4 regions of the Allobosea sp. 05T439 genome follow, and region 1 is predicted to be linked to each of the others. Evidence: predicted binding sites of a transcription regulator. Region 1 holds the regulator's gene; each other region holds the start of a gene.

Evidence for each region. Region 1 encodes PhoB, which activates phosphate uptake and scavenging genes when phosphate is short. Its sites were predicted from a motif close to TGTCATNNANCTGTCAT; they were not measured.
Region 2: the regulator PhoB is predicted to act here: its motif matches at 3,775-3,791, upstream of pehA (phosphoric/sulfuric ester hydrolase PehA).
Region 3: the regulator PhoB is predicted to act here: its motif matches at 2,057-2,073, upstream of AC1DIO_RS15555 (glycerophosphodiester phosphodiesterase).
Region 4: the regulator PhoB is predicted to act here: its motif matches at 2,838-2,854, upstream of AC1DIO_RS28145 (RNA degradosome polyphosphate kinase).

What each region holds. Positions count from the first base shown of each region.
Region 1 is NZ_JBFTKP010000008.1:130,397-135,642, forward strand. It holds gene greA (transcription elongation factor GreA) at 1-259, shown strand, start outside; gene AC1DIO_RS11750 (TIGR03862 family flavoprotein) at 269-1,486, opposite strand; gene AC1DIO_RS11755 (YnfA family protein) at 1,561-1,935, shown strand; gene phoB (phosphate regulon transcriptional regulator PhoB) at 2,001-2,699, opposite strand; gene phoU (phosphate signaling complex protein PhoU) at 2,733-3,452, opposite strand; gene pstB (phosphate ABC transporter ATP-binding protein PstB) at 3,501-4,301, opposite strand; gene pstA (phosphate ABC transporter permease PstA) at 4,346-5,233, opposite strand.
Region 2 is NZ_JBFTKP010000004.1:121,720-126,965, forward strand. It holds gene AC1DIO_RS06160 (ABC transporter substrate-binding protein) at 1-440, opposite strand, end outside; gene AC1DIO_RS06165 (ABC transporter substrate-binding protein) at 512-2,149, opposite strand; gene pehA (phosphoric/sulfuric ester hydrolase PehA) at 2,116-3,720, opposite strand; gene AC1DIO_RS06175 (flavin reductase family protein) at 4,506-5,075, shown strand; gene AC1DIO_RS06180 (LLM class flavin-dependent oxidoreductase) at 5,128-5,246, shown strand, end outside.
Region 3 is NZ_JBFTKP010000012.1:173-4,623, forward strand. It holds partial or broken gene AC1DIO_RS15545 (amino acid ABC transporter ATP-binding protein) at 1-263, shown strand, start outside; gene AC1DIO_RS15550 (hypothetical protein) at 456-764, shown strand; gene AC1DIO_RS15555 (glycerophosphodiester phosphodiesterase) at 837-2,006, opposite strand; gene AC1DIO_RS15560 (hypothetical protein) at 2,227-2,367, opposite strand; gene AC1DIO_RS15565 (RsmB/NOP family class I SAM-dependent RNA methyltransferase) at 2,780-4,078, shown strand; gene guaA (glutamine-hydrolyzing GMP synthase) at 4,129-4,451, shown strand, end outside.
Region 4 is NZ_JBFTKP010000036.1:43,091-48,336, forward strand. It holds gene AC1DIO_RS28125 (AI-2E family transporter) at 1-321, shown strand, start outside; gene AC1DIO_RS28130 (P-loop NTPase family protein) at 314-1,012, shown strand; gene AC1DIO_RS28135 (gamma-glutamylcyclotransferase family protein) at 1,051-1,338, shown strand; gene AC1DIO_RS28140 (acyl-CoA desaturase) at 1,420-2,661, opposite strand; gene AC1DIO_RS28145 (RNA degradosome polyphosphate kinase) at 2,926-5,121, shown strand; gene ppx (exopolyphosphatase) at 5,129-5,246, shown strand, end outside.

The sequences.
Region 1 (5,246 bases):
CTGGGCGGCGCGGCGCGCCAGCGCCAAGCTGGCCCCTGCGCAGGAAAGGCACGACATCGTCCGCTTCGGCTCGACAGTGACGATCCGCCGGGCCGATGGGCGCGAGCAGAACTGGCGGCTGGTCGGCGAGGACGAGGCCGATCCGGCACACGGAACGCTGCCCTATGTCGCGCCGTTGGCGAGCGCGCTGATGGGCAAGGGCATTGGCGAGAGCGTCAGCATCGGCACTGAGGCGGTCGAGATCATCGCGATCTCCTGAGGCGATCGTTCAGCTATCCGCGAGCCAGGCCTGAATCCCTGCTGCAGCTGCGACTCCGGTCGCGAAACAGGCCTGCAGCAGATAGCCGCCGGTCGGCGCCTCCCAATCCAGCATCTCGCCTGCGACAAAGGTACCGGGCAAGCGTTTCAGCATGAAGCCTTCCTCGACCTCGGCCGCGGCGACGCCACCGGCGGTGGAGATCGCCCGCTCGATCGGTCTGAGACCGGTGAGCACCAGAGGCGCGGCCTTGATCAGTGCGGCCAGCCTCTCCGCGTCTTCGGGGAGTGGCCCCTTCGCCGCTTCGCGCAGCAGCGCAATCGCGGATGGAGCAAGACCTGCAGCCTTGCGCAGATGATTGCTCAGCGTCACGCCCTTGCGACGATGCGCGAGGCGCTGGACCAGCAGTGCCGCCTCGTGATCGGGCCGCAGATCGATGGTGATGACCGCCCTGCCCTCGCGCAGGATCGTCTCGCGAATCGGGGCAGAGAGTGCATAGACCGCGCCGCCTTCCAGACCCGTCGCATCGATCATCGCCTCGCCGGGCACGGATTGGCCGCCGAAGCTCAGGACGATGCGCTTCAACGGTACTCCGGCAAAACGCTCTCGCATGGTCTGGGACCAATCGACCGTGAAACCGCCATTGGCCGGGCGCAGCGGCGCGATCGCAACGCCGCGCGCCGCCAACAAGGGTGCCCAGCCACCATCCGAACCCAGCCGTGGCCAGCTCGCACCGCCGAGCGCGAGCAGCGTCGCGTCGGGCCGCGCCTCGACATCGGCGCCATCGCGGCTCCGGAACGTCAGAGCTCCCGCTTCGCTCCAGCCGGTCCAGCGCTGCCCAGGCGCGAAGGCGACGCCGAGACCATCGAGCCGGCGCAGCCATGCCCTCAGCAGGGGCGAGGCCTTCATGGCGCGCGGGAAGACGCGGCCGCTGCTGCCGACGAACGTGTCCTGCCCGAGCGCATCGGCCCAGTCGCGCAGGGATTGTGGCGGGAAGGCGCGAATGGCCGGCTCCAGCCAGGCTTGCGCATCGCGATAGCGGGGCAGGAACCTGTCGAGCGGTTCGGAATGGGTAAGGTTCAATCCGCCGCGCCCGGCCAGCAGGAATTTGCGGGCCGGCGAGGGCATGCGATCGTAGATCGTGACGGTGTCCCCGGCTGCCGCAAGGCGCTCGGCCGCGATCAGCCCGGAGGGCCCTGCTCCAATAATGGCGACGTGATGTGTGGGCATCGGTCCGGCTTGCCGTCAGCGCGCCCTGCGGTCAAGGGTAATCCCGCCCCGAAGGCCATCGACAGGGACGAACCATGCCGACCATCGCCGCCTATTTCGGCGCAGCCATTCTCGAAATCGCCGGCTGTTTCGCGTTCTGGGGCTGGCTCCGGCTCGACAAGCCCATCTGGTGGCTCGTACCCGGACTGTTTTCGCTCGCCCTGTTCGCCTGGCTGCTGACGCTGGCGGAGAGCGAAGCCGCCGGACGGGCCTATGCCGCCTATGGCGGCGTCTACATCGTCAGTTCGCTCGCCTGGCTCTGGGCCGTGGAAGGCTTTCGCCCCGACCGCTGGGACATTATCGGTGGGCTGATCTGCCTCGCCGGCGCGGCGATTATTATCGCAGGGCCGCGCGAGGGTATCGGCCCGAAAGGTGGATTGCGGTTTTCGGGAAGGCCGATGCAACCATAGACGGTTAGATCGTCGGGCGGATTCGATATCCGGCCCGATGATCCAAGTCCCCGATGATCCAAGTCTCAGCTCCGCGCAAAGGTCTCGTCGAAGGCATAGCCGGCACCGCGCACGGTCCGCAGCGGGTCCTTGGCGTTGTCAGGAGTGATCGCCTTGCGCAGCCGGCCGACATGGACGTCGACGGTGCGCTCGTCGATATAGACGTCGCGGCCCCAGACCGCGTCGAGCAGCTGGGCCCGGGAATAGACCCGCCCCGGCGCCTGCATCAGGAATTCGAGCAGGCGGAACTCGGTCGGGCCGAGATGCAGCTCGCTGCCTGAGCGGCGGACACGGCGGGTGGTGCGGTCGAGTTCGAGATCGCCGGCGGCCAACAGGCCGGCGACATGACCCGGCTTGGCGCGGCGTAGCAACGCCTGGATGCGGGCGATCAGCTCGGGCAGCGAGAACGGCTTGACGACATAGTCGTCGGCCCCGGTGGCGAGGCCGCGCACACGCTCGGTTTCCTCGCCGCGGGCGGTGAGCATGATGATCGGCACCCGCTCGGTATCGCGACGGGTCCGCAGCCTCCGGCAGAGCTCGATGCCGGAAAGGCCCGGCAGCATCCAGTCGAGCAGCACGAGGTCCGGCGTATGATCGCGCAGATGCAGCTCGGCATCGTCGCCACGCGCGACGCTGTCGACCTCGAAGCCCTCGGCTTCGAGATTGTAGCGCAGCAACAGGGTCAGCGGCTCTTCGTCCTCAACGATCAGGATGCGTGCAGGCATGTCTCACTCGGTCCCAAAGGTGTCGGGCGCCGGTCACTKACCGGTGGCGGCGTCCAGAAGGATATTGGTCGTGTCGAGCTTCGGGCGGGCTGCGTCCAAGGCTTCGCCCGTGACGAGATAGTGGATCGTCTCGGCGATGTTGGTGGTGTGGTCGCCGATGCGCTCGACATTCTTGGCGCAGAACAGGAGATGCGTGCAGAAGGTGATGTTGCGCGGGTCTTCCATCATATAGGTGAGCAGCTCGCGGAAGAGCGAGGTATAGAGCGCGTCGATCTCATCGTCGCGGCGCCAGACCTCCATGGCCTTCTGCTCGTTGCTGACGGCGTAAGCGTCGAGCACGTCCTTGAGCTGGGCCTGAACCAGGCGGCTCATATGCTCGAGGCCGACGACCGCGCGCGACGGCGGCTGGAACTGGCCGGAGATGGCGACCGCGCGCTTGGCGATATTCTTGGCGAGATCGCCGACACGCTCGATATCGGCGGCGATGCGGATGGCGGAGATCAGCTCGCGCAGGTCGTTGGCGAGCGGCTGGCGCCGGGCGATGGTGAGCACCGCCTTCTCCTCTACCTCGCGCTGCAGATTGTCGAGGCGCTGGTCGGCGCTGATGACCTTCTGTGCCAGCCCGGTGTCGCGGCGCACCAGGGCGACTGTCGAATCGCCGAGCATGCGCTCCGACATGCCCCCCATCTCGGCCAGGCTGCGGCGGATCCCCTCGAGATCGGCATCATATGAGCGGACGATGTGATCAGTCATCGCGGCGTATCCTTTGTCGGCAAAGCAGTTGGAAGGCTGGGCGCCGGTTCAGCCGAAGCGGCCGGTGACGTAGTCCTGCGTCTGCTTCTTGTGCGGGTTCATGAAGATGGTGTTGGTGGCGTCGAATTCGATCACCTCACCGAGATACATGAAGGCGGTGTACTGCGAGATACGCGCCGCCTGCTGCATGTTGTGGGTGACGATGACGATGGTGAAGTCGGTCTTGAGCTGCTCGAGCAGGTCCTCGATCTTGCCGGTCGAGATCGGATCGAGCGCCGAGGTCGGCTCGTCGAACAGGATGACTTCCGGCTTCTGGGCAATGGTCCGCGCAATGCAGAGGCGCTGCTGCTGGCCGCCGGACAGGCCCATGCCGGAGGTCTTCAGCTTGTCCTTGACCTCGTCCCAGAGCGCGGAACGGCGCAGCGCACCCTCGACGCGGTCATCGAGCTCGGATTTCGGTGGCTTCTCGTAGAGGCGGATGCCGAATGCGACATTGTCGTAGATCGACATCGGGAAGGGCGTCGGCTTCTGGAACACCATGCCGACGCGCGAGCGCAGCTCGTTCACATCGATATCGTTGCTGATGACGTTGCGGCCGTCGAGCAGGATCTCGCCGGTGGCGCGCTGCTCGGGATAAAGCGAGTAGATCCGGTTGAAAATGCGCAGCAGGGTCGACTTGCCGCAGCCCGACGGTCCGATCAGGGCCGTGACATGGCGGTCCCGGAAGTCGAGATTGATGTTCTTCAGCGCCTTGTGCTCGCCGTAGTAGAAATCGAGGTTCTTGACCGCGATCCGGACGGGGGCCTCGGCATCAAGCGCTTGCGGGCTCAGTTCCAGCGTCGAAAGCATCGACTTGTTCCTTCAGATCGAACGCGACGAGGGTTTAAGGCCGTTCATTTGCCGCCCCGCACGATACGGCGGGCGATAAGCGAGAGGCACAGGATCGAGACGGTGATGATCAGCGAACCGGCCCAGGCGAGTTGCTGCCAGTTCTCATAGGGGGCGGAGGCGAACTGGTAGATCGTCACCGGCAGGTTGGAGACGCCGCCGACGAGGCTGGGCGAGAACCAGAAATTGTTGTTCAGCGCAGTGAAGATCAGCGGCGCCGTCTCGCCGGCGATGCGCGCCAGGGCCAGCAGGATACCGGTGACCATGCCGGATTTCGCCGCCCGCCAGGTCACGCTGGTGATGACGACCGAAGGCGGGGCGCCGAGCGCAGCACCGGCTTCACGCAACGAGCTCGGCACGAGGCGCAGCATGTCCTCGGTGGTGCGCACGATCACCGGGATCGCGATGATGCCCAGCGCCACGCCGCCGGCCCAGCCGGAATAGCCGCGGAATGGCTCGACCAGGATGACGTAGACGAAGAGGCCGATCAGGATCGACGGCGCCGAGAGCAGGATGTCGTTGATGAAACGGATCAGGTCCGCGAGCTTGGAGCCCTTGCCGTATTCGGCAAGGTAGGTGCCGGCGAGCACGCCCACCGGCGTCGCCACGGCGATGCCGAGGAAGGTCAGCACGATCGAGCCGACAATGGCGTTGGCAAGGCCGCCCCCCTCGCTGCCGGGACCGGGCGTCACCTGGGTGAAGGTCGCGACGGAGAGCCCGCCGATCCCCTTCACGAGCAGCATGCCGAGAATCCAGAACAGCACGAAGATGGCGAGAAGGGTGAAGCTGGTGGCGATGATCTTCATCGCCCGATCCGCGGTGCGGCGCGCGGGGCGGACGCGGCCCCAGACCTGATGAGGCGTCGTTGCGGGCGGGGTGACGGCGCTGTTCATGGCCAGGCTCCGC
Region 2 (5,246 bases), on a different contig from region 1:
GCGCCGGCAGTCACCGAACCGAATAGCCCGGCCGAGCCCGCCTGCCCCGCTCCGCCCCACATCCGTTCGGAGCCGAAGGAGAAGGCGACGTCCTCGGCAGTCATGGTCTCGCCATTATGAAACGTCACGCCCTGGCGTAGCGTCAGCTCGACGGTGCGGTCGTCGATGCGGCGCCAGGCCGTGGCGAGGCCCGGCCGGAGCGACAGGTCGCCGGCCCAGTCGGTATCGATCAGGCTCTCGGCATAGCTGTAGAAGGTGCGAGTGCCGACATTGGACTGCTCGCGCAGCGTTTCCAACGTGTTGGAATTGGCGATCTTCTGGACCGCGATGGTGATCGAGGGCCGGTTATCGGCCTGCGCGATCGCGAAGCGCGGCAGGATCAGGGCACCAGTCGAGGCCGCGCCGAGGCCAAGCGCATGGCGGCGTGTCAGATGGGTCAAGGAACCCTCCAGAAGTCATCGGAAACAGAAAACGGCGCGCCCTTTCGGGGCGCGCCGCGATAAGACTGCGTTCAGCTCCGGCCGCCCCAGTTCTCGGCGCGGAAATCCATGGCGAAGGCCGGCGAGGCCTTCCAGGCCAGTGCCTTGGGCTTGGCCGTGAAGGTCGCGTTCTGGTGCAGCACCGTATAGGCCGGGTCCTCGCGCTCCGCGATTTCCAGCATGCGGCGGAACGCAGCCTTGCGGCGGGCGCGGTCGGTCGAGGTTTCGAGTTCGACCGAGAGCGTGTTCATCTCGTCATTGCGCCATTCGCCGGCCTGCTGCTGCTGGCCGTTTGGACCGTGCTGGGCGACGATCGAGGAGACGGGATCGTTGAAGGGCGCCGAATTCGACCAGTCGCGTACCGCCCGGGTCGGCGTGCGCTCGAGAATCTGCTGCCAGTTCTCCTTGACCTGGATTTCGACGTTGAGCCCCGCCTCTTTCCACATCTCGACCAGGACCTGCGCCGTGGCAGTCTGGTTGGTGTAGTAGTTGTTGAGCAGCCGATAGGGGATCGGATCGCCCTTGTAGCCGGACTGCTTGACCAGCTCGCGCGCCAGCTTCAGATCGAAGGCCGGCACCGCCCAATCGGCGTGGTACATCTCGCCATAATAGGGCCATTGCAGCCCCTTCGGCACGACGGTACGGCCGGCCCAAAGCGATTCGACGATCGCCTGCCGGTCGATCGAATGTGTCATGGCGCGGCGAACCAGCGGATTTTGCAGCTGCGCATGGTTCTTGTCGAACACCGTCAGGCGGTGATTGAGGATGGTCCCGCCCTGTACCTCGAAGGCGGGATTCTTCTCGATCTGCGAGATCTGGTCCGGCGGGATATCGCAGGCGAACTGGTACTGGCCGGAGAGCAGCCCGTTGATGCGGGACGCCGTCTCCGGCACCTCGACAAAACGGATCGACTTCAGCGGCGGGCGGCCACCCCAGTACTCGTCATGGGCCTCGAGCAACAGCGAGACGTCCGGGCGATACTCGGCGATCCGGTAGGGGCCTGTCGTGACCGGCCTGGTCGCCCAGTCGCTATAGGTCTTCGCCTCTTCGAAGGCGCGACGATTCATGATCTCGCTGCCATAGCGCGAGATGCGGCCCTCCATCGTCACGTCGGGCGTGCCGTTGACGAAGCGCACCGTGTATTTGTCGACGATCTCGATGCCGAGCAGAGCCGGCCAGGAGCGGCGCGCCACCGCCGGCACTTCCGCCGGCAGTTCCTTGTTGGCGCGGCCACCACCCACGACGAAGTCGACCGAGATCGTCTTGCCTTGCGACGGCTGCGTGTCGCCGAACATGCGCTGTTTGCTGAAGGAGAACGCGACGTCCTCCGCCGTCAGCTCATCGCCGTTATGGAACTTCACGCCGCGGCGCAGCTTGAGCTCGACGGTCTTGTCGTCGATGCGCTTCCACTCGGTGGCAAGACCGGGAACCGTCTCGAGATTGCCGAGCCAGTTGCGGCCGATCAGCCCCTCCCAGATCGACGAGAAGAAGACACGCTCACCGACATTGGACTGCTCGCGCAGCACGTCGAGCGTGTTGGAATTGGCGATCTTCTGCACTGCGATGGTGATCGAGGGCCGGTTATCGGCCTGCGCGATCGCAAAGCGCGGCAGAATGAGGGCCGAGCCGCCGAGCGCTATTGCGCCGCGACGCGTGAAGGAACCGACCATTGTTCATCTCCTGAGGGGGTGGCGTTGGGAGCGCGCTCCTCGAGCCCGCGCGGGCCGGAGCGGAAATGGGTCAGGGTCCGGTCGGCATGGATCAGCCGCCAGGACAGCGCCTTCTGGGCATAGTCGCGCACCAGGGCGTCATAGGCCGGGTCCTCGGCCAGATTGACGAACTGGTGCGGATCCTTGGCGAGGTCGAAGAAGAGCGGCGGCAGCGCGGCGAAATGGACGTATTTGTAGTGCTCGTCCTGGATCACGCAGAGGCTGGACTGATCCATGTGGAGGCCCAGCACCTGCTCCGGCTGGGAGTAGTGCACGTCGCGGAAATCGTATTCGTAGTGCAGCTCGCTGCGCCAATCCGCCGGCCGTCCCTCGCTGAGGAACGGCATCACCGAGCGCCCGTCGCAGGCGCGCGGCGCCTCGCCGCCGAGCCAGTCGAGAATGGTCGGCATCACGTCGACACTCTCGGTGAAGGAGGCCTCGATCGCACCGCGACGCTCATCCGCTCCGCGCGGGTCCTTCACCACCAACGGAATGCGGAAGCTCTCGTCGTTGAAGCCGATCTTGCCGAGCAGGTGGTGGTCGCCGAGCTGCTCGCCATGATCGCTGGTGAAGACGATGAACGTGTCGTCCCACTGCCCMGTCTCGTCGAGATAGGCGAAAACCCGGCCGAGGCAGTCGTCGATCTCGGTGATCAGGCCGCAATAGGTCGCCCGCATCTGGCGGATTTCAGCCTCGTCCAAGGTCGCGCCCGAGCCTTCTGCGCCGTGGAAGAAGGAGCCGCGCTTGATCGAGTCGATGTAGAACTTGGTCAGCGGATGCTGAGCCGCCTCGGCTTCCGGTGATTCCGCCCGCACCAACCCGGGCATATCCTCCGGGCGGTACATCGCGTGATAGGGCGCCGGCGCAACGAAGGGCGGATGCGGACGATAATAGCCGAGATGCAGGAAGAACGGCCGGCCGGCGCGCCCCTTCAGATAGGTCAGCGCGCGTTCGGTGAAGAAGGTCGAGTCGGAGAATTCCTTGGGGATGCGCGACGGCTTGTCGGTCGCGCCCGGCACCGAGTCCTCGCCCTCCGGCAGCCAGATATCCTCGCGCTTTTCCGGCAGTTCGAAGCCGTTCTGCGCCACCCAGCCGAAATAGCCGTCCATATTGGGCTCGAAGGCGCCGACCGAACGGAAACCGTCCATCAGGTCGCCGAGCACGAGGAAGCGCGGGTCGTTCTTCGAGGTCGCACGCGGGTCGGGCGTCGTCGTGGTGTAGCCGATCAGCGCAGGATCATAGCCGATGGCGCGCAGCGCCTTGCCGAGATTGAAATGGCGCTGGTCGAGCGGCACCGTGTTCTGCACGGCGCGGTGGTTCATCAGGTAGAGGCCGGTGAGCAGGCTGGCCCGGGCCGGACCGCAAGGCACGCAGGCCGTGACATGGTTGCGGAAGGTCACGCCCTCCGCGCAAAGGCGATCGAGATTCGGCGTCTTCAGGAAGGGATCGCGCCCCTCGGCCCGCATCAGATGCGGTATGAAATCGGCGCGCCATTGGTCGACGACGATCAGGAGAACATTCTGGCGTTTCATTCTCGGCAATCCAGCTGTGAGGCCGCCTGCCTAGGTCGCCTGGATGACGCCGGGATGACTGTTGGATGAAAGCCAGGGCAGCCATCTTGCGAGTGTTCGCCAAGCTGGAATGGTGACCTTGCGTCTCTGCCCAGCGCGCTGCCGGTGCGCCAGCAATGTCGGAGTTGCGCGCTGACGAAGGCGGGATGCCCCGCAGGTCACGTACGTCCAGCGCATGAGGCAAAGCCTTTCGAGCACCTCGCCGTCCAGAGGCGTTTATCCCGGTTCGAGAGCGATCTTTGAAAAGACGTTTCATTGACCGAAGCAACCTGATGCAGAATGATCATAGTATCGACGGTGTCGATCGCGGGATTTGCTGGAGCAGCTTGCACCGCGTCACCAAAGCTAAAAGCACCACGAATGCATTCGTGGGCTCCCGATTGCTGGAGACACGTTCATGACTGAATCAACATCGAAGAGAATTCCACTTTATATTCATAAAACTGCGTCTGATCGGGCGCATCGATGTTGAACGCTCCTGCGTGCCGGGCCTGAACGGCACCGCGCCCCGCTCCTCCTGATCCCGCGTGGGTAACGCCGCTCAGCTCGGCCGGGGCGGAGCCATGCCGAACACCGTCGACGCCTCGGATTTGGGTCAGACAGTGTTCTGGCCCGCTCGGAACGTCCCACCACCCCTCTTTTCGGCTCGGCCGCTGGCCGGCTCGGTCGGCGAACGCACGGCTTGATCGACAGCCGTTGCGAGATCGCTGCGTCCAAACCCGCCCGCATGGCTTGAAGGATTCCCCATGAGCATCGTCACGCGCTTGCCAACAGCTTCGCCCACGATTCGCGACGAAGCAGCAGCATTCCGTGCCGCTTTCCGCCACCTCGCCGGCGGGGTCAGTGTCATCACGACCGGCGCAGGCGAGGATCGGACCGGCCTCACGGCGACCTCGGTCGCCTCGCTCTCGGCCGAGCCTCCGACCGTCATGTTCGGACTCAACCGCACATCGTCGAGCTATCCGACCCTGCAGCGGTATCGCACCTTCGGCATCAACTTCCTGAATGCGGCGCAGAAGCAGATCGCGGATCGCTTCGCCGGACGGAACGGCGAGAAGGGCGTCGAGCGCTTCCGGCACGCCGAATGGACCACCGCCGCAACCGGCGCCCCACTCCTGGTGGGCACGCTCGCCTCCCTCGACTGCGAAGTCGAGGAACTGATCGAGCGCCATTCCCACAGCATCGTCATCGGCCGCGTGCGGGCCGTCAGATTCGGCGCCGACGAAGCGGCCCTCGTCTACTGGCGGGGCGACTACGAGCGCCTCGGCTGGATGGCGGACGAGGCCGCGGCGGCGCTCGGCCTGCMGGCGCTCTGATTCCACCCGCCCCAAACCCGCACGCAGACCTGCATTCACGAAGGCCGCTCCAATGACCTATCGCCTCAGCCTGCTCGAAAAGAGCCCCGTCTTCGACGACGAGACCGGCAGCATCGCCCTCGCCCGCTCGGTCGCACTTGCTCAGAATGCGGAGCGCTGGGGCTATCACCG
Region 3 (4,451 bases), on a different contig from region 1:
CGAAGATCATGCTGTTCGACGAGCCGACCTCGGCGCTCGACCCCGAGATGGTCAAGGAGGTGCTCGACACCATGGTGAGCCTGGCCGAGGAGGGCATGACCATGCTCTGCGTCACCCATGAGATGGGCTTTGCGCGCCAGGTCGCCGACCGCGTCATCTTCATGGATGCCGGCCAGGTCGTTGAGATGAACGAGCCCAACGAGTTCTTCAAGAACCCGCAGCACGAACGCACCAAGCTCTTCCTCAGCCAGATCCTGCACTGAGGCCGGGCAAGACTTGAACCATGCGGCGCGCCGAACCCTCGGCGCGCCGCAACTGCGTCAAGGTTAGAGCGAGGACCGAGCGTCGTCTGCCATAGTGGACGCTGCCATGGCGATTGATCCAACAGGCATAGATAGAGATAGCCCCCCGTATCTCTCCACTATCGGCGCGATCAAATTCCGGAACAATTCGGGATGTACCCCGTTCTTGCCTGCAGAATGGAGGAACGCATCATMAGATTCATCATTCCGACGATGACTGCTGTCCTGCTTGCGACGAGCGGCGCCTATGCCCAGTCGATCAACATTGGACCGGGCGGCGTCTCGGTCGATCCACGCTCGCCGCGCGAGCGCGCCATCGACCGCGAAATCCGCCGCGAAGAGCGCATGCGCGATCGCGCCCGCTGGGAGCGCAGCAGCTGGCGCGGCGATTGCCGCACCGTGAGGACCATCGAGGAAACGCCGCGTGGCGAGATCAGGCGGACGACGCGGGTCTGCGATTGATCTCCCGCTGAAATGTGCAAGAGAAAGCCCGCCCTGGTGATCCGGGGCGGGCTGCTGATCGTTGGGGCTGGCTTATTTGGCGTCGCGGGCCTTCACGGCGGCATCGGGGAAGTCCGAGAACAGCCCGTCGATGCCGAGATCGAAGAAGGCCTTGTACTCGGCAGCGGGATCGCTCTTGAAATTCGAGGTTAGCCGCTTCGGCTCGCTGCGGAACGTCCAGGTATGGACGAAGAGTCCGGCCGCATGCGCGTCCTTGACGACATTGGTCGGCGCGATCAGCACCCGATCCTGCTCGTCGATCTTGCCGTCGCCGTTCAGATCCTTCGGCTTGCCGTCCTCGCCGATCGTCTGCTTGCCGGCGAGGATATAGGGCTTCCACGGTCCGACGCCGTCGGCATAGGTCTTGATCTCCTTCAGCCCGTCGGCCGTGACCAGGTCCTTGAAGGTGCGCTTGTCGCCGGTGACGACGAAATCGTAGGGCTTGTCGAAGGGCGCGGCCAGCACGATGCCGCCATCCTTGTCGACGTCATCGGCATCGACGAGCTGGACGAGGCGCAGTTGCGTCTTGCCGCGCAGATATTTGAGATTGGCCGTCTCGAAGCTCTGGATGATCACGGGCGAGGACTTTTCGGTCCAGCCGGCCGCCTTCAACTGATCGAGCAGGCGGTCCTCGAGCGGCAGCCCGATCGCGGCATGAAAGATCGGGTGCTTGGTCTCGGGATAGATGCCGATGGTGCGGCCGGTCCGGGTGCTTTCGGCCTTGGCGAGATCGATGATCTCCTGCAGCGTCGGGATCGGGAACTTGCCATTATGCGACTGGTCGCGATCGGGCATCGCCTGCTTGGCGCGCAGCGTCTTGATCTCCGCGAGGGTGAAATCCCCGGCGAACCAGTCATTGGTGTCGACACCGTCGACCTTCCTGACAGTCTTGCGAGCAGCGAATTCCGGTCGCTCCGAAACGTCCGTGGTGCCGCTCAGCATCGGCTCGTGCCGTGCGACGAGTACGCCGTCCTTGGTCGCGACAAGATCCGGCTCGATGAAATCGGCGCCCTGTTCGATCGCCAGCTTGTAGGATTCGAGCGTGTGCTCGGGCCTGTGGCCGCTGGCGCCGCGGTGACCGACGATGAGGGGCTTCTTCCCATCGAGGGTCGGCACGGGGTGGGCGAAGGCGGGCGATGTGGCAGCAACGCCGCCGCAGGCAAGGGCGGCCAGCAACGTGGCCGAAAGTAGCGTCTGTTTCATCGGATCTGTTCCCTGATCGCGGCAAGAGCGCGCGACCATGATCAGACGATATGACAGCTCCGTGAAGTGGTCTTGTGCCGCAAGGACAACTTTGTGGCGAGGCGCGGGGGCGCTGCCCGTCCGGTCTGTATCGTGGCGCGTCCTGACGGACGACGATCGAGAGGCCCGGCAGAAGCGTCGCCCGGCCAAGCCAGAGCGACGCTTGTGATCGGCTGCGGGCTCAGCGCTTGTTTTCGAGCGTCGTCTTGGCGTCGAGGCGCTTCTGCGGGGGCGGCGTCAGGTCTGGCGGCGCTGTTGTGGCGCAGGCCGTGAGGGCCAGGGCAAGAAGACCGGCAAGCGTGATTCGGCAAAAGCGCTGCATGGCGTGGTTTCCACTTGATCGGAGCGATCGCCCCCGGTGTGCCGCTGACGACGACGCTTCGTCAAGCAGACGGCTTCACATGGTAATACGTCGATTTTCAAGCTGGACGCAGCAAGCGCAACCAGCCTCGGTTGCCGGATCATCCTGCGATGAGGACCGTAAGCCCGGGAAGCCCGGCTCGCCATGCGGATTGCGGCATTCGGGGAGAGTGCCGCAAGATCGGCCGGAGTGGTGGCCCGGTCATGAGCGCCCGTGAGCGGCGGAGCAGAACGTCTGCTCAACCGGGACGGAATGTCCGGGACATGCCTTCGCCTCAAGTATCCGGTCGAGACGTTGTTGCCCCTGCCTCGTCTATATGACACCACAGCGCCGAGATTATGCCGCACACGCCGGCACCAGACGGAACGACGCAATGACCCCTGCCGCCCGCATCAGCGCCGCCATCGAGGTGCTGGACGATATCATACAGCGTCGCCGGCCGGCATCCGACGCCCTGAAGGATTGGGGTCTGTCGCGGCGCTTTGCCGGGTCGAAGGATCGTGCCGCAATTGCGACCCTGGTCTATGACGCGCTCCGCCGCCGCTCCTCCTCGGCCTTCGCCATGGGCGAGGAGACCTCGCGCGCGATGGTTCTCGGCATGCTCGCCGGCCTGCGCGAACTCCGGATGGAAGAGATCGCCGAACTGTGCTCGGGCGAGAACCACGCGCCCGCGCCGCTGACGCGCGAGGAGGCGACCCGGCTGATCACCTTCGATCTCGACGACGCACCGGGCTGGGTCCGCGCCGATGTGCCTGAGTGGCTTTGGCCTGCTTTCTCAGCGAGCTTTGGCGAGCAGGCCGTGTCGGAAGGCGCCGCACTGGCCGATCGTGCGCCGATCGATATCCGCGTCAATCGCCTTAAGTCGAATCAGGCCAAAGTGTTGGCGGAACTCGCTCATCTTGGAGCGGAGGCGGGGGCATGGTCCCCTGATGCGATCCGCTTCCTGCCGGGGGCGGATGGGCGCGGCCCTTCGCTGCAGAGCGAGCCGAGCTTCTTCGAGGGCGCCTTCGAGATCCAGGACGAGGGCTCGCAGCTCGTCTCGCTACTGGCCGGCGCCAAGCACGGCGAGACCGTGGTCGACCTCTGCGCCGGCGCCGGAGGCAAGACGTTGGCTCTCGCTGCCCAGATGCAGAATCAGGGTCGCCTGTTCGCGACCGATCTCGATAGCCGTCGTCTGGCGCCACTGCATGAGCGTCTGGCGCGCTCGGGCGCCAGTATCGTCCAGATCCGCGTCCCGCGCAGCCGCGGCCATGAATCCCTCAGCGAAGTCATTGGCGAGGCCGATCTCGTCCTGGTCGATGCGCCCTGCACCGGTTCCGGCACCTGGCGGCGTAATCCCGACGCAAAATGGCGCGTCAGACCGGGCGCGCTCGCCGAGCGGATCAAGGACCAGGCCGAGGTGCTGGCGCGCGCAGCCCGCCTGGTGAAACCCGGCGGTCGTATTGCCTATGTCACCTGCTCGGTGCTTCCGGATGAGAATGACGGGGCCGTTTCAGGGTTCCTGCAGCGCCACCCCGGCTTCACCCTCGTGCCGAGCCAGGAGATCCTGTCGTCGAGGGAAGGCGACTTTGCTTTGCTCGCGCGGTTCTCGACCGCGCTTGGCCTGCAATTGTCGCCGCAGCGCACCGGGACGGACGGATTCTATCTGGCTTGCGTCAGGCGCGAGGCCTGAGGCGCGCTTGCGCCGTTGCGCCTGCGCGCGTGATGGCGTAACCGGGCGCGATGACGAGCAAGCCCCACGACTCCATCCTCATCATCGATTTCGGTAGCCAGGTCACGCAGCTGATCGCGCGTCGCGTACGCGAGATCGGCGTCTATTGCGAGATCGCGCCGTTCCAGTCGGCCTCCGAGGCCTTTCAGCGGATGAAGCCGAAGGGTGTCATCTTTTCCGGCGGGCCGGCCTCGGTGCCGGATGAAAATTCGCCGCGTGCGCCCCAGGAAGTCTTCTCGGCGGGCCTGCCGCTTCTCGGCATCTGCTATGGTCAGCAGACCATGGCGCATCAGCTCGGCGGCAAGGTCGAGGGCGGGCATGCGGCCGAGTTCGG
Region 4 (5,246 bases), on a different contig from region 1:
GTGCAGTTCTGGCCGGAGTGGACTTGGCCGTTGGTGACGCTCGGCGTCTTTGCCGCCGGTCAGTTCATCGAAGGCAACATCCTGCAGCCGAAGCTCGTCGGCGACTCGATCGGCGTGCATCCGGTCTGGCTGATGTTCGCGCTGCTTGCCTTCGGCTCTCTCTTCGGCTTCGTCGGGCTCCTGCTTGCGGTTCCCTTGGCGGCAGTCATCGGGGTCTTGAGCCGTTTCGCGCTTCGGCAGTATCTGGCGAGCAACATCTATCATGGCGGCGATGTTTCGAAGTCCGCCGAAGCCCGCAAGCGTCTCGGAGCCGATGTCTGACCATACAAGCCGCCCGCGTCAGCTCGCCTTCGACCTGCCCGTCGACAGCCGCCACGGCGTCGAGGATTTCCTGATCGGCCCGTCCAACGAAGCCGCCTATGGGATGATCGAGGCCTGGCCGCACTGGCCCGAGGCCTGGCTGCGCCTGGTTGGCCCGGAAGGGGCGGGAAAGACCCATCTKGCGGCGATCTGGGCCAAGGCGGCCCATGCCTGGGTCATGCCCGTCTCCGAGGTGACCGAGGAGAACGTGCCGCACCTGATCTCCGGAGGGGCGCTCGTCGTCGAGGATTGCGACAGACGGCCTCGCGACGAAGCCGCCCTGTTCCACCTCTTGAACGCGATCAAGGCGAAGCGCGGCTCGCTGCTGCTGACCGCACGCGCAGCTCCCGATCAATGGGGCGTACGTATTCCCGACCTGTTGTCGCGCCTGCGGCTGGCGCCCCATGCGACGATCGCGCCGCCGGACGATGCGCTGCTGCGGGCGCTGCTGGTCAAGCTCTTCATCGACCGGCAGCTCATCGTCGATGCCGGCATCATCGAAGCGCTGACGCTGCGGATGGAGCGCTCGTTTGCCGCGGCGCGTGCACTGGTCGACGCGCTCGACAGGCTTTCGCTGGAACGCGGGCGGCGCGTCACGCGCGCCCTGGCCGGCGAGGTCCTGGCGGACCTCTTTCCGGATGATGCGAACTGAACAGGCAGCGCAGCCAGGCAGGTTGGAAGGAGAGCGGTATGGCCGACGGACGTGAGATCCGGCTGTTTTCCTACGGCACATTGCGCCAGAGGAACGTCCAGCTCGCCACATTCGGCCGAGAGCTCGAAGGCCGTGACGACGCCCTTGTCGGCTTCGCCCGCACAATGGTCGAGATCACCGATCCGGAGGTGATCGCCACCAGCCGCGAGACGCATCATCCGATCGTGACCCGGTCCGGCAATCCTGCCGACGAAGTGGCCGGAACCGTCTTCAACATCACAGCCGCGGAGCTCGCCGCGGCCGATTCCTACGAGGTCTCGGATTAGCGCCGGATTGCGGTGTGGCTCAGATCCGGGACCGAGGCGTTKGTCTATGTCCGGGCTGCGGACGCGTCCTGAATCGAACGTTCAGGCCGCGCCTTCCGAAGCCGACTTGGCCGACGGCCCAACGAGGCGTGCATGCATGGCCTCGATCAGAAGTTCATGCGCACGGGCTGCGATCGCGTCGAGCGAGGGCGTCCGCACGAACATCGCGGCCGCCTTCTCGCTGAGCTCCTCGCGGCTCGGCAGGACCGGCAGATGCCATTGCGCAACGGCGTCCTGGGCCTGCTGCTGCATTTCGGCCAGCCGGTCACCCGCACGTTGCTGCAGTTCGGCGAGCGCTTCGCGCAAATCGGCGAGCGTCATCGTCGGCAGATGCAGCTCCGACAGGGCAGGGCTCGCCGCATAGGCTTCCCGGAAGGCGCTGACGACGCGGTCCAGCGGCACCGAAGCCGCAAGCCGCTCGGCAGAGCGTTCGATGACGCGCGGCGGCAGGGCCTGCGAACGATCGACGACGGCCTGCGGCGGCGCCTTCAGGTCCCAGACCGCGCCGATCTTCGAGAGACCGAGGATCACGTAATAGGTCGGGTCCCACTGCCACCAGCGGAAGCCCTGACGCACGCTGTACTGATAGGCGTGGTGGTTGTTGTGCCAGCCTTCGCCCATGGTGATGATCGCCAGCCACCAGTTGTTGCGGCTCTCGTCGCCGGTCACATAGTCCTTGTCGCCATGCACATGCGCGAGCGAGTTGATGCAGAATGTCGCGTGATAGACCGCAACCGTCGACCAGAAGAAGCCAACGATCAGGCCGGCCCAGCCGCCGATCGCGAAGCAGAGGCCGGCAAGCAGGATCGCGGGCGCCAGCTCGAAACGGTGCAAAAGGCGCAATTCGGGGAACTTCGTCAGGTCCTGAATCGTTGAATCGTCGAAGGTGCTGTGATCGCGGCTGAAGATCCAGCCGACATGCGAATAGGCGAAGGATGTCATGACCGGCGAATGCACGTCATGCTCGGTATCGGCATAGCGATGATGGTGACGGTGCTTGGAGGCCCACCAGAGCACGCTCTTCTGCGCCGTCGATTGGGCCAGCAGCGCGAGCAGGAACTGCCCGAAGCGGCTGGTCTTGTAGGAGCGATGTGAGAAATAGCGGTGATAGCCACCGGTGACCGCGAACATCCGCAACCAGTACAGCCCGATCGCGAGCCAGACCGAGGTKCAGGTCACACCGCTCCAGAGCGCCCCGAAACAGGCGAGATGCGCCAGCACGAAGGGAACGGCGGATGGGTAGACGATGTCGCCATCATCATGAGGGGCAGTGCTGTCGCTCAAGAATGCTCTCTGTGGGGTTCGCGCGGATTCGCCGCTTCGGTGCGGCACGGGCCGCATGTCCAGCGGCACCAAACAGGACGAGCCGGCGCCGCGCAAGTAGGCCACTCGCCGCAGCATGGCAAGGAAACCACGTGGGAAGGCAATTGGTTCGAGGCAACGCAGGAATAGCACTCGCCCGTCATCGAAGCGTCACGCTAGGATGGCTTCAAGTTTGACAGGCGGGCGATCTCGGCCCGGCTTGCGTTCGAGACGAGGGCGAAACTCATGAATATCGAACCGACAAACGTGAAGGCCGCGGACATCGCGCCTCAGGTCGGTCCCATCGGTCTGCGCCATTCGCCGGCCCGCTTCGTCAATCGCGAGCTGTCCTGGCTGCAGTTCAACCGTCGGGTGATGGAGGAGGCGTCGAACCGCAACCATCCTCTGCTGGAGCAGCTCCGCTTCCTCTCGATCTCTGCCAATAATCTCGACGAGTTCTTCATGGTCCGCGTCTCGGGCCTGCGCGAGCAGCTCAAGGCGGGTGTCGTCACGCCCAGCCAGGATGGATTGACCCCGGCCGAGCAGCTGATCGAAATCGCCAAGGCGACGGCCGATCTTACCGCCGACCAGCAGGCGCGCTGGGTCGAACTCAAGCGCGAGCTGGACGATAATCGGATCGTGCTGCTGGGGCCGAAGGACATCGGTGCGCAGCACCGCACCTGGCTCGAGGACCACTTCCTCCATCTCMTCTTCCCCGTGCTGACGCCATTGGCGATCGACCCGGCGCATCCCTTTCCCTTCATCCCCAACCTTGGCTTCACGCTGGCGCTGGCGCTGGAGCGGATCAGCGATGGCCGGCAGCTCGACGCGCTGATCCGGGTTCCCGGGAAGATCGACCGCTTCATCGAGCTGCCCGATCTGGCACGCGACGGCGTGCACCGCTTCATCACGCTGGAAGACACCGTCTCGCTCTTCATCGGCAAGCTCTTCCCTGGCTACGACGTCAAGGGAACCGGCTCGTTTCGCGTCATTCGCGACTCCGACCTCGATATCGAGGAGGAGGCCGAGGATCTGGTCCGCGTCTTCGAGACGATGCTGAAGCAGCGCCGCCGTGGCGTCGTCATCCGTCTCGAGGTCAGCGACGGCATGCCGCCGCATCTGCACCGGCTGATCGTGCGCGAACTGAAGGTCGATCCCGACGAGATCGTCCAGGTCGATGGTATGATCGGGCTGAACGAGCTCTCGCAGCTGGTCGGCGTCGACCGGCCGGACCTCAAGTTCAAGCCGTACAACGCCCGCTTCCCCGAGCGCATTCGCGAGCATGGCGGCGATTGCTTCGCCGCGATCCGCCAGAAGGACCTGCTCGTCCACCACCCCTATGAAAGCTTCGACGTCGTCGTGCAGTTCCTGCAGCAGGCGGCGCATGACCCCAACGTCGTCGCCATCAAGCAGACGCTCTACCGCACCTCATCGAACTCGCCGATCGTCAGGGCGCTGGCCGAGGCTGCCGAGGCGGGCAAGTCGGTGACGGCCCTGGTCGAGCTCAAGGCGCGCTTCGACGAGGAGGCGAATATTCGCTGGGCCAAGGATCTGGAGCGCGCGGGCGTGCAGGTCGTCTATGGCTTCATCGAGCTGAAGACCCACGCCAAGCTCTCGATGGTGGTGCGGCGCGAGGCCGGCCAACTCGTCAGCTACTGCCATATCGCGACCGGCAATTATCACCCGATCACGGCGCGCATCTACACCGACGTCTCCTTCTTCACCGCCGATCCGGTGATGGGGCAGGACGTCGCGCGCGTCTTCAACTTCATCACCGGCTATGCGGAGCCGGCCGAGCTGGAGCAGATGTCCGTCTCACCGGTGGGGCTGAAACAGCGCCTGCTGTCCGACATCGCCGAGGAGATTGCCCATGTGAAGGCAGGCCGCAAGGGTGCGATCTGGGGCAAGTGCAACTCGCTGGTCGACCCCGAGATCATCGACGCGCTCTATGATGCGAGCCAGGCCGGTGTGGAGATCGACTTCGTCGTGCGCGGCATCTGCTGCCTGAGACCCGGAATTCCGGGGCTGTCGGAGAACATCCGGGTCAAGTCGATTGTCGGACGCTTCCTCGAGCACACCCGGATCTATGCCTTCGGCGCCGGCTTCGGCCTGCCCTCGGCCAAGGCCAAGCTCTATATTTCCTCGGCCGATCTGATGCCGCGGAATCTCGATCGGCGCGTCGAGGCATTAACCCCGATCCAGAATCCGACGGTGCACCAGCAATTGCTGGAGCAGATCATGCTGGCGAATTTCCTCGACAACGAGCAAAGCTGGACCATCTTGCCCGATGGTGGCTCAAGACGCATTGTCCCGCCGCCGAGCGACGAGTCGTTCAACGCCCACAAATATTTCATGACCAATCCGAGTTTGTCCGGACGTGGAAAATCGCTCTCCAATTCAAGCCCCCGCAGCCTTGCGCGCCGGACCGGCAGAAAGGCTTGACCCGGCGTTGATCCCGGGGCGGCTGAGCCTCGGCGAGACGCTCGCCATCGTCGATATCGGCTCGAACTCGGTGCGTCTCGTCGTCTACGAGATGCTGTCGCGTTCGCCGGCGCAGGTCTTCAACG